DNA from 3 places in the Alteromonas sp. S005 genome. Region 1 is predicted to be linked to each of the others. Evidence: predicted binding sites of a transcription regulator. Region 1 holds the regulator's gene; each other region holds the start of a gene.
The links. Region 1 encodes MetJ, which represses methionine synthesis genes. Its sites were predicted from a motif close to TAGACGTCTAGACGTCTA; they were not measured.

Region 1 (3,284 bases):
AGAATTCTGATCAGATATGTACACAGTGATTAGCTGTGTTAGAGTTGCGATCGGCACCTTGATAGTGAGCATTAATATTATGAATAATGCTCTAATACTAAGACTTGTGGCGCTTTTGTGTTTAAATTTTGGCCTACATGTTAGGCCTAATATCAACAGCGATATGTGAGGAGAATCACGCAGAGTTAACGCTAGGTCTGCAATTTCCAACATACCACACCAGTGCTAACAACTATTTATAATCACTTTTGTCATTAGTTGGTTGTAACGCGCTTACGTTTATCTACCCATAACTATAACAATAATAAAATAGCTACAGAGCGTGAACGAAAACACTGATGAACCCTACATCTAAGGATACCTTTTTACATGTCAGATTTTAGACAACGCGCACTCGATTATCACGCCAAACCCACACCTGGAAAGATCCGCGTAGAGCTATCTAAACCTGCCGATAGCGTCGACGATCTTGCTCTTGCTTATAGCCCAGGCGTAGCCGAACCGGTGAGAGAAATCGCCGAAGATGCAGATAATGCCTATAAGTATACGGGTAAAGGCAACCTTATTGCTGTTATTAGTAACGGAACGGCAATTTTAGGATTGGGTAACCTAGGCCCACTGGCATCGAAACCTGTTATGGAAGGTAAAGCCCTTCTGTTTAAACGTTTTGCTGGCCTGGATGCCATTGACATTGAAGTGAAGCATCGTACGACCGAAGAGTTCATTAATACGGTAGCGAATATCGCCGATACATTTGGCGGCATTAACTTAGAAGACATTAAAGCGCCTGAATGCTTTGAGATTGAACAAGAGCTAATTAAACGCTGTAAAATTCCAGTATTTCATGATGATCAGCACGGTACCGCTATTGTAACCGCAGCAGGTATGCTTAACGCGCTGGAGATTCAGGGCAAAAATATAGAGAGCGCTAAAATCGTTTGCATGGGTGCTGGCGCAGCAGCGGTTGCCTGTATGGAGCTATTGATTAAGTGTGGAGCCCAACGCGAGCGTATCTACATGTTAGATAGAAAAGGTGTTATCCACACTCGTCGCGAAGACTTGACTGAGCATAAGAAGCTTTTTGCTAACAATACCGATAAGCGCACTCTTGAAGACGTTATGGAAGGCGCAGATATCTTTGTCGGTGTATCAGGCCCTGATGTTTTACCGCCAGAAGCGCTTTCTTTGATGGCTGAAAACCCAATTGTATTTGCATGCTCTAACCCTGACCCAGAGATAAAGCCTGAGCTCGCTCACGAAGTACGTAAAGACCTAATTATGGCAACTGGACGTTCAGACTATCCTAATCAGGTAAACAACGTACTGTGCTTTCCGTTCATTTTCCGCGGCGCCCTTGATGTTCGCGCGACGGCCATTAATGATGAGATGAAAGTGGCGGCGGTTGAAGCCCTTCGCTCTATCACAAAAGAACCCGTTCCAGAAGAAGTATTAGCTGCGAGCAAAAGCGATAGCCTGACATTTGGTAAGGAGTACATTATTCCTAAACCTATGGACCCGCGTTTATGTGAACGTATCGCTACTGCGGTATCTAAGGCGGCTATTGAGTCGGGCGTTGCACGAGTGCCTGAAAGCCCAGAAGAATAAAAGTAAATAAAAAACGGCGCTGTGTTGAAGATTATCACTTACATCCGCTAACATACAACACAGGGCCGTTTCTCTTTAATACTAGATATCAGTCGTCTTCAGACACATCATTTTCGAAGCTTGGATCAATACCCATTTCTTCCATAATGCGCCTAGCTTCAGCCGGCACGCGATTAGGGTTGTCTTTACGCAGGTCATCGTCGTTAGGCAAAGGTTGCCCGGTAAACGCGTGTAAAAATGCTTCACACAACAGTTCCGAATTAGTGGCGTGGCGCAAATTGTTGATTTGGCGGCGGGTACGCTCATCAGTAAGCGCTTTAAGCACATTAATAGGTATAGAGACAGTGACTTTCTTTACCTGTTCGCTCTTTTTCCCATGCTCTGCGTAGGGGTGAATATATTTACCGTTCCATTCTGCCATTGTACTAACTCGGTCTACTCTTTTTATATTATGAAGAGAAATTCTAAACAAGTTCACGAAAAGGTCAATTGAGCAGTGTAAACCTCTTGACGTCTAGACATATATTCTTTAATTTAGACGTCTAAACGTCTATAAGATTACATTTTTGAGAGTATAAACCATGGTTTCTTACGCACAAGGTATCGATGCATTAAACCAGTCCCTGTCGGAACTGCGTGATATTGATGTATCTTTTGAATTCTTTCCGCCTAAAACGGAAGCCATGGAACAAACCCTGTGGAAGTCGGTTGAACGTCTAGCGCCGTTAAAGCCAAGCTATATGTCGGTGACTTACGGTGCCAACAGCGGTGAGCGTGACAGAACCCACGACGTTGTAAAACGCATTCAACAGCAGACTGGTGTTGCTGCCGTTCCTCACTTGACCTGTGTTGATGCAAGCCGTGACGAACTGAAGCAAATTGCTAAAGACTACTGGGACTCAGGCATTCGCCGTATTGTTGCACTTCGTGGCGATTTACCCCCAGGGGTCGACAAAACAGAAATGTATGCCTCTGACCTTGTTGCCTTACTAAAAGACGTTGCCGATTTTGATATTTCAGTTGCTGCCTACCCGGAAAAACACCCTGAAGCGCCAAATGCGCAATTCGACTTGCTAAACCTTAAACGCAAGGCCGAAGCTGGCGCTACCGAAGCGATAACCCAGTTCTTCTTCGACACAAGTGTTTACCTGCGATTTAGAGACCGCGCTGCCGCAGCTGGTGTCGACTTAGATATCGTTCCGGGTATATTGCCGGTAACCAACTACCAAACACTTGTGAAATTCGCGGGCTTCACAAATGTTCATGTACCGGGATGGTTGCACAAAATGTTCGACGGCCTTGATGCCGACGACCAAGCCACCCGCAATCTAATCGGCGCTAACATTGCTATGGACCAAGTGAAAGTTTTAGCAAAAGAAGGGGTTAAGCACTTCCATTTCTATACCTTAAATCGCAGTGAATTAAGCTATGCTATCTGCCACATGTTGGGTGTACGCTCAGGCGATTGATTTTGTATAGCGGTAACAAGACTACACGAGTAGATGACTAAAGGCGCACTTCATGCGCCTTTGTTGTATAAAGAATACATTAACCTTTTGCCAGTAACGCCAACGCCAGTTACCATTTGCTGTAATATGAATTGAACTATTGATACCGTAAGGTCTCCCATCAAGAGATCGCACTGTTTATCGGCCAGAGGGTATCGCCAGGAGAAGTCG
Region 2 (3,284 bases), on a different contig from region 1:
TACAATTTTTTCAGTTTTAGCTTTTGCTCTCGCTTTAGTGAGTCGAGAGAGGACTTCATATTATGCTTAAATATTTATCCGCCACCGTTTTAACCGTGATGCTGGTCACCGCATGCAGCGAACCCAAAGATGTCATTATTAGTCCAGAGCCCACCGATTTGACTGAAACAACGGTAGGCAAGTGGATCCTCGATGAAGATGAAAAAGTTATGTTTGACCCTCAAACATCAGGGCTTGTGGTGCTAGACGGACAGCTAGTAACCATTGCTGATGCAAGCGCGGATGTTACGCAGCAGTTGAAGTTACATACTATTTCGCCTGAAACGGCAAGGCTAAGCGCGTCTAGTAAGCGCTTTTCATTTTCACGAGCTGTACGTCGAAGCTGCTTTTATGGCTACTTGAGCGAGCAACCAGATTTAGAAGCGTTAGCGGTAGACCCTAGAGATTCTAATGTCATCTACACCGTCACTGAAGATGCAACCCGTACAGGTGCCTTAAGCCCGCGCTGTGAAACCAAATACGAAGATACAGGCTCTACAGACTACCCAACCCTATTGGTCAAATTAACTCGCAAGGACAATGGTGATGTTGAAATGTCAAATGTACGTCCACTACAATTTCCGAAAGAGTTCGAAGTAGGTAACTTCCCCAACGATGGTATTGAAGGCCTGACGATGGCTGACGACGGCACTTTGTATTTAGCATTAGAAAAAGACAAAGCGGGACAGCCAAGGATCTTTACATTGTCTGTCGATAAAGGCTTTTTCTCATCGAGCGATTTTGCAACTGTTAGCGAACCAGACCTTCAGCTTCCATCGTTTACCTCGGGTAATCACCCCATAAATGGCTTGGCTTTATATACGCATTCAACAGGCGCATCTTTTTTACTTGGTGCCGCAAGAAACGACAATGAGCTATGGGTCATTGATACCAGTGGCAGTAAGCCAACGAAACGCATTCCCATTATCTTTGTTGTTGCCAGTGATCAAAATTGCGAACAGTACACAATGGATAATTCGTCAATGGAAGGGTTAGTCACCATTGATAGTACGCTATGGATTATCAACGATCCGTGGGAAAAGAATTACATGAAAAATGCGGTATGTGAGGCGCATAAAAAGCGTTATGAAGATTTAGCGCCGTTGCTGTTTCCGATAGAAATCAATGACGTTTGGTTTGATTAGCGTCTATCTACTCGCGATGTCCTTAAAACCGAAAAAGGGTTGCTACCAAGCAACCCTTTCGTTTTTAGCCAGACTGAAAACGCCGCTAAAAAAGCTGACATTACCTATGCATCGCTACGAAGGCGAGAAGCAAAAGTCTTTTTGAATTTTGCAAGCTTAGGTGCAACCACCATAGAGCAATACTGGTTCTGCGGATTGTTTTTGAAATAATCCTGATGGTAGTCTTCGGCGTCATAGTAGTTATTCACGGCTACTATTTCAGTGACTACCGGGTCAGGCCAAATTTCTTCTTCTGTGATTTGTGCAATAATTTTTTCAGCTTCTGCTTTTTGAGCATCGTCGTGATAGAAGATTGCACTACGATACTGTGTACCCACATCATTACCCTGTCTGTTTAGCTGAGTAGGATCGTGTAGCGCGAAGAAAATCTCTAGAATTTCACGGTAGCTGATGTTGTCTGCATCAAACGTTACTTGTACCACTTCTGCATGACCAGTGCTTCCCGTACATACCTCTTCATAGGTTGGATCGGCTTTTTCACCTCCAGCATAACCAGAAATAGCTTTTTCTACGCCTTCAACAGTGTTAAACGCAGATTCGATACACCAAAAGCATCCGCCTGCTAAAGTGGCCACTTGTAAATTTGCCATAATAAAACCTCTCTTAATCTTTGCTTGTAGTGTGGGTGTCAGTAAGTCACAACACAAGTCATCCAAGCGTGTTTTTTTATCGTATAAACGAATATTAAATAAGAATAACGTGCGACGGCTTAAAACGGTTTTAAACTGGCCGCGACAAGAGTGCTGACAGTGCACGGCAAACGCGATTTATTTTTTGTTTTTCCATGTTTGCATGGGCGAAATCGTCTTTTAAGCGATAAGCGTCTTATTTAGCAGAGGTAGGTAGAAGTGATTATTTTTTACGATGGTTATTGCCCCTTGTGCATAGCCGAAATGCGTCATCTACGCAAAAGAGACCAACATAATAAACTCACTTTGGTCGACATTCAGGCCCCTGATTTTGCAAGTCGTTATCCAGACATGGATTGGCATGCGCTTAATGCCAGGATTCACGGGCTTCGCGAGGACGGTACTCTAATTACCGGACTTGATGTTACCCATGAAGCGTGGAAGGCAGTAGGTATGGGCTGGATTTATGCTCCGCTTCGCTGGCCAGTCATTCGTTATGCCGCGGATGCTTTCTACAATGTATTCGCAAAACACAGATATACCATTTCTTACTTTTTAACGGGAAAAAAACGCCAGTGTGACCGCTGTGTACCGGGAGAGCCGAATGAAAAATAACGTACTCATAGTTGGCGCATCTGGCGGTATAGCGTCTGCGCTTATTGAACAATATCGCAGTGCAGGCGCAAGGGTGTTTGCAGTAAGTCGTGCAGCTACAAACGAAGAAAACAACTTAGAAGATGTTTCCTATCATCAAATTTCTGAACAGGATGATAAGCATATCAGTGGTTTTGTAAAACAACTCGCTGAGCAAGACGTTGTGTTAAATACGGTAGTAATAACAACCGGTTTGTTGCATAACGAAAGCGAAGGAATTCACCCCGAAAAACGCTTAGAAGATGTTAGCGAGGAAGCCCTGACCGCGTACTTCGCGACAAACAGCATTATTCCCGCTTTGTGGCTTAAGCATTTGGTCAATATTATGAGTAAAGAAGGGTCCACCCTTGTTTGCCTAAGTGCGAGAGTAGGGAGCATATCAGACAACGGGCTTGGCGGATGGTATGGCTACCGTTCATCAAAAGCCGCGCTCAATATGTTTGTCAAAACAGCCTCGGTAGAGTACAAGCGCAGATTAAAAGATGTCATGCTTGTTTGTTACCACCCAGGTACTGTTGATACTGGCCTGTCGAAGCCTTTTCAAAAGAATGTGTCCGCTAAAAAGCTATTTACCCCGGAATTTACTGCAAAACAACTTATTCACCACCTTTCAGCGCTTGATCGTGACCAAGCTTGTCATTTTATCGACTGGAATGGCGAAGTGGTAACTTGGTGATACGGCCTAACATCATTTCAGCAAGTTCAACATCAAGACTTTTTATTTCACTGCTGTTACCATGCTATTTTGGGAATGGTG
Region 3 (3,284 bases), on a different contig from region 1:
TGTGCGGATATGAAGCACTCACTAACACTAGCCACTTCATCAACGTATTGACGCAATAGATCTGGGCCCAGTGCGCAGTTTAAGCCGAAGGAAAATGGGCTAATATGCCGCATCGAGTAATAAAATGCTTCCGCGGTTTGCCCCGAAAGCGTACGCCCTGAAGCGTCGGTGATAGTGCCCGATACCATTACGGGCAAAGACTTACCGAGTTTTTCAAATACCGACTCAACGGCAAACGCTGCAGCTTTGGCGTTTAGCGTATCGAAAATAGTTTCAAGCATGATTAGGTCAACGCCGCCCTCAATGAGAGCTTCGGTAGACTCGCTATACGCTTCCACGAGTTCGTCAAACGTGACATTGCGCTTGCCTGGGTCGTTCACGTCAGGTGAAATAGAAGCGGTGCGGTTTGTTGGACCTAGTACACCGGCTACGAAACGGGGTTTCTCAGGTGTTTTTGCGGTGAATTCATCGGCAGCTTTGCGCGCTAACTTAGCCGCAGCCACATTGATATCCCGTGATTGGGCCTGCATATCATAATCGGCCATAGCGATAGTCGTCGCGTTAAAGGTGTTGGTTTCTATAATATCCGCGCCAGCTTCAAAATAATCGCAGTGAATCTGGTAAATAATGTTTGGCTGGGTAAGCACTAATAGGTCGTTATTACCCTTTACGTCGCAGTGCCAGTCGGCAAACTGTGTCCCGCGGTAATCTTCTTCTTCCAACTTGTGGCGCTGGATCATGGTGCCCATTGCACCGTCTAGTATAAGAATGCGCTTTTTAGCGGCTTCTGTAAGCGTTGCCTGCGCGCTAGAAATTGGTCTTTGGCTCACGTGCTACCTCTTTGGCTGTGACTTTTCAGCAAGCTGACTTAAATCGTAAGGCGTGGTCTGATAGACATAATAATTCAGCCAGTTTGTAAACAATAGGCTGCCATGCGAGCGCCACTGTACAATAGGAGACTTGGCTGGATCATCCCCTTCAAAATAGTTTTTTGGCATTACCGGCGTTTGACCCGCGGCAATATCCCGTAAGTATTCGTCTTTGAGCGTATCAGGGTCATATTCTGGATGACCTGTTACAAACACCATTCGCTTGTCTTCTGACGCTACGATATAGGCACCCACGTCCTCAGATTCTGCCACAACGCTAAGGCCTTCAACACTGTTATACAAAGAAGTATCGATATGCCCGTAGCGAGAATGGGGAGCGTGAAAAGTTGGGTCGAAGCCTCTTAAAAGCTCATTGTTCGGGTCGTTCACTTTATGTTGAAAAACCCCTGAAAACTTTTCATCTCTAATTTTTCGAGTTATGCCGTAAAAGTGATACATAGCAGCGTGAGCAGCCCAGCATAAATACAGAGTAGAGTTAACGTGTCGCTGTGCCCATTCCAATATCGTGGTCATGGTCTCCCAATACTTCACTTCTTCATAGTCGATAAGCGCTAGAGGGGCGCCGGTTACTATAAGTCCATCGTATTTTTTGTTCGCGACCGCTGAGAAGTCGTGATAGAAGGCATCCATGTGTGATTGCGGGGTATTTTTTGGCGCTTGATTATCAATTCGAATCAAATCTACGTTTATTTGTAGCGGCGTATTTGACAACAGGCGAAGCAACTGCACTTCTGTTTCTATCTTATTCGGCATCAAATTAAGAATGCCGACTTCAAGAGGACGAATATCCTGATTAGCAGCCCTGTCCATGTCCATGGTAAAAATATTTTCACCTAGTAGTACGTTCTGCGCGGGTAACTGCTCAGGAATACGAATTGGCATAGAGGACTCCAGTGATAAATTACAATATCTGTATTGTGTCTATAACTGGCGATATGTCAACATCTTTACGTCTAGACGTCTAAACGTTTTTTTTAAAACGTACTTACTGAAGTAAGACAACTAGCTGTTTTGCTTGTGCACCATAACTAACATCTCAGCCTCAGCGCGAGGTATATCACAGGCTTCGATGATCTCGTCGATACTGGCGCCTTGCTTAACAAGGTCTGCCGCTCTTTGGTATAGCCGCAACGAGGGGTCTTGGAGCTTGAGCTCACGAAGCTGGTTTTCAAGGTCAGTTTGTTTCTCGTCTAGCTCTTGAAGGTGGCGAGTAATAACTAATGTGCGAGCTTGGGCTTCAGTTTGTTGATTATTTGCGTTTTTAGCAAGCGCTTCAATGCGCGCAATGGCCGACACACTGTTCTGCTCACTTTCACTTAATGCTGCGCGCAAATGTTTAATCTGTGAGTACAAAATACTCATAGCAACAACAAGTACAACAATTCCGACGCACAAGATAAGTTCGATTAAGGTAGGTGCAGCAAGCTGCCAATCCATGGACATAACCCTTGGGGAAATCTAGGCGGCATTAACGATATATACCGCCTATTCATTTATTTAAATATTACTAAGCTCATCCCACTCTTCGTCGCTTAGCAATTTATTAAGGTCGACCAGGATAAGCAATTCGCCATCGCGGTTGCTTACACCCTGTATAAACTTAGCACTTTCCTCAGTACCAACGTTAGGCGCACTGTCAATTTCTGAAGATTTCAAGTACACCACTTCGGCTACACTATCCACCAAAATACCGACAACCTGTTCGTCAGATTCAATAATCACTATACGTGTATTGTCCGTGATTTCCGTCGGCGGTAGCCCAAAACGTGCGCGGGTATCAATGACGGTTACCACGTTACCACGCAAGTTGATTATACCAAGCACATAATCAGGCGCACCGGGTACAGGGGCTATTTCGGTATAACGCAAGACTTCTTGCACTTGCATTACGTTAATACCGTAAGTTTCTTCACCTAAGCGATACGTTACCCATTGAAGGACTTCGTCGTTGCTGTCAGTAGCGTTATTATTCATTCTTTCGTCGCTCATGAACCTGGCTCCCAATACTATGGCGTCTGGTCGTTACTGCCTAAGCCTCTGTTAAGCATAGATATTAATTCTTCAACGTCAATTAACGCGCACATTTTTTCTTTAACCATCCCTGCTAACCAGGGACGCTTACCTGTGGACTCGCGCCATTTTACGTCATCGGTAGTCAAATTGACCGTGTTTACAAGCTTTTCGCTTGCTAGTCCCCACGCACTCTCTCCTAACATTATAAGATATCGGTAGTTAAGCGATTGTGCGAGATTTTCGTCGTATTTTTCTGGCATTACCCATTTTGCAGAGTCTACAACATTTAGTTTAGACTCTCTGTGCAACATTACACCCATAAACCAGTCAGGTTTTCCAAATAAAGGGCCTATTTTTTCAATTTGATGGATACCACCTAGC

Region 2: a site for MetJ is predicted at 1,911-1,928, ahead of msrA (peptide-methionine (S)-S-oxide reductase MsrA). Genes of this name have one in related genera too.
Region 3: a site for MetJ is predicted at 1,837-1,854, ahead of metA (homoserine O-acetyltransferase MetA). Genes of this name have one in related genera too.

Annotation. Positions count from the first base shown of each region.
Region 1 covers NZ_JAZETN010000011.1:12,075-15,358, reverse strand. The annotation lists gene V7R55_RS13150 (malic enzyme-like NAD(P)-binding protein) at 370-1,605, shown strand; gene metJ (met regulon transcriptional regulator MetJ) at 1,694-2,026, opposite strand; gene metF (methylenetetrahydrofolate reductase) at 2,187-3,074, shown strand.
Region 2 covers NZ_JAZETN010000016.1:77,995-81,278, forward strand. The annotation lists gene V7R55_RS16270 (hypothetical protein) at 63-1,184, shown strand; gene msrA (peptide-methionine (S)-S-oxide reductase MsrA) at 1,289-1,834, opposite strand; gene V7R55_RS16280 (thiol-disulfide oxidoreductase DCC family protein) at 2,093-2,488, shown strand; gene V7R55_RS16285 (SDR family NAD(P)-dependent oxidoreductase) at 2,478-3,203, shown strand.
Region 3 covers NZ_JAZETN010000002.1:307,075-310,358, reverse strand. The annotation lists gene V7R55_RS03940 (homocysteine S-methyltransferase family protein) at 1-830, opposite strand, end outside; gene metA (homoserine O-acetyltransferase MetA) at 834-1,772, opposite strand; gene V7R55_RS03930 (DUF2802 domain-containing protein) at 1,893-2,327, opposite strand; gene V7R55_RS03925 (chemotaxis protein CheW) at 2,388-2,879, opposite strand; gene V7R55_RS03920 (chemotaxis protein CheW) at 2,897-3,284, opposite strand, start outside.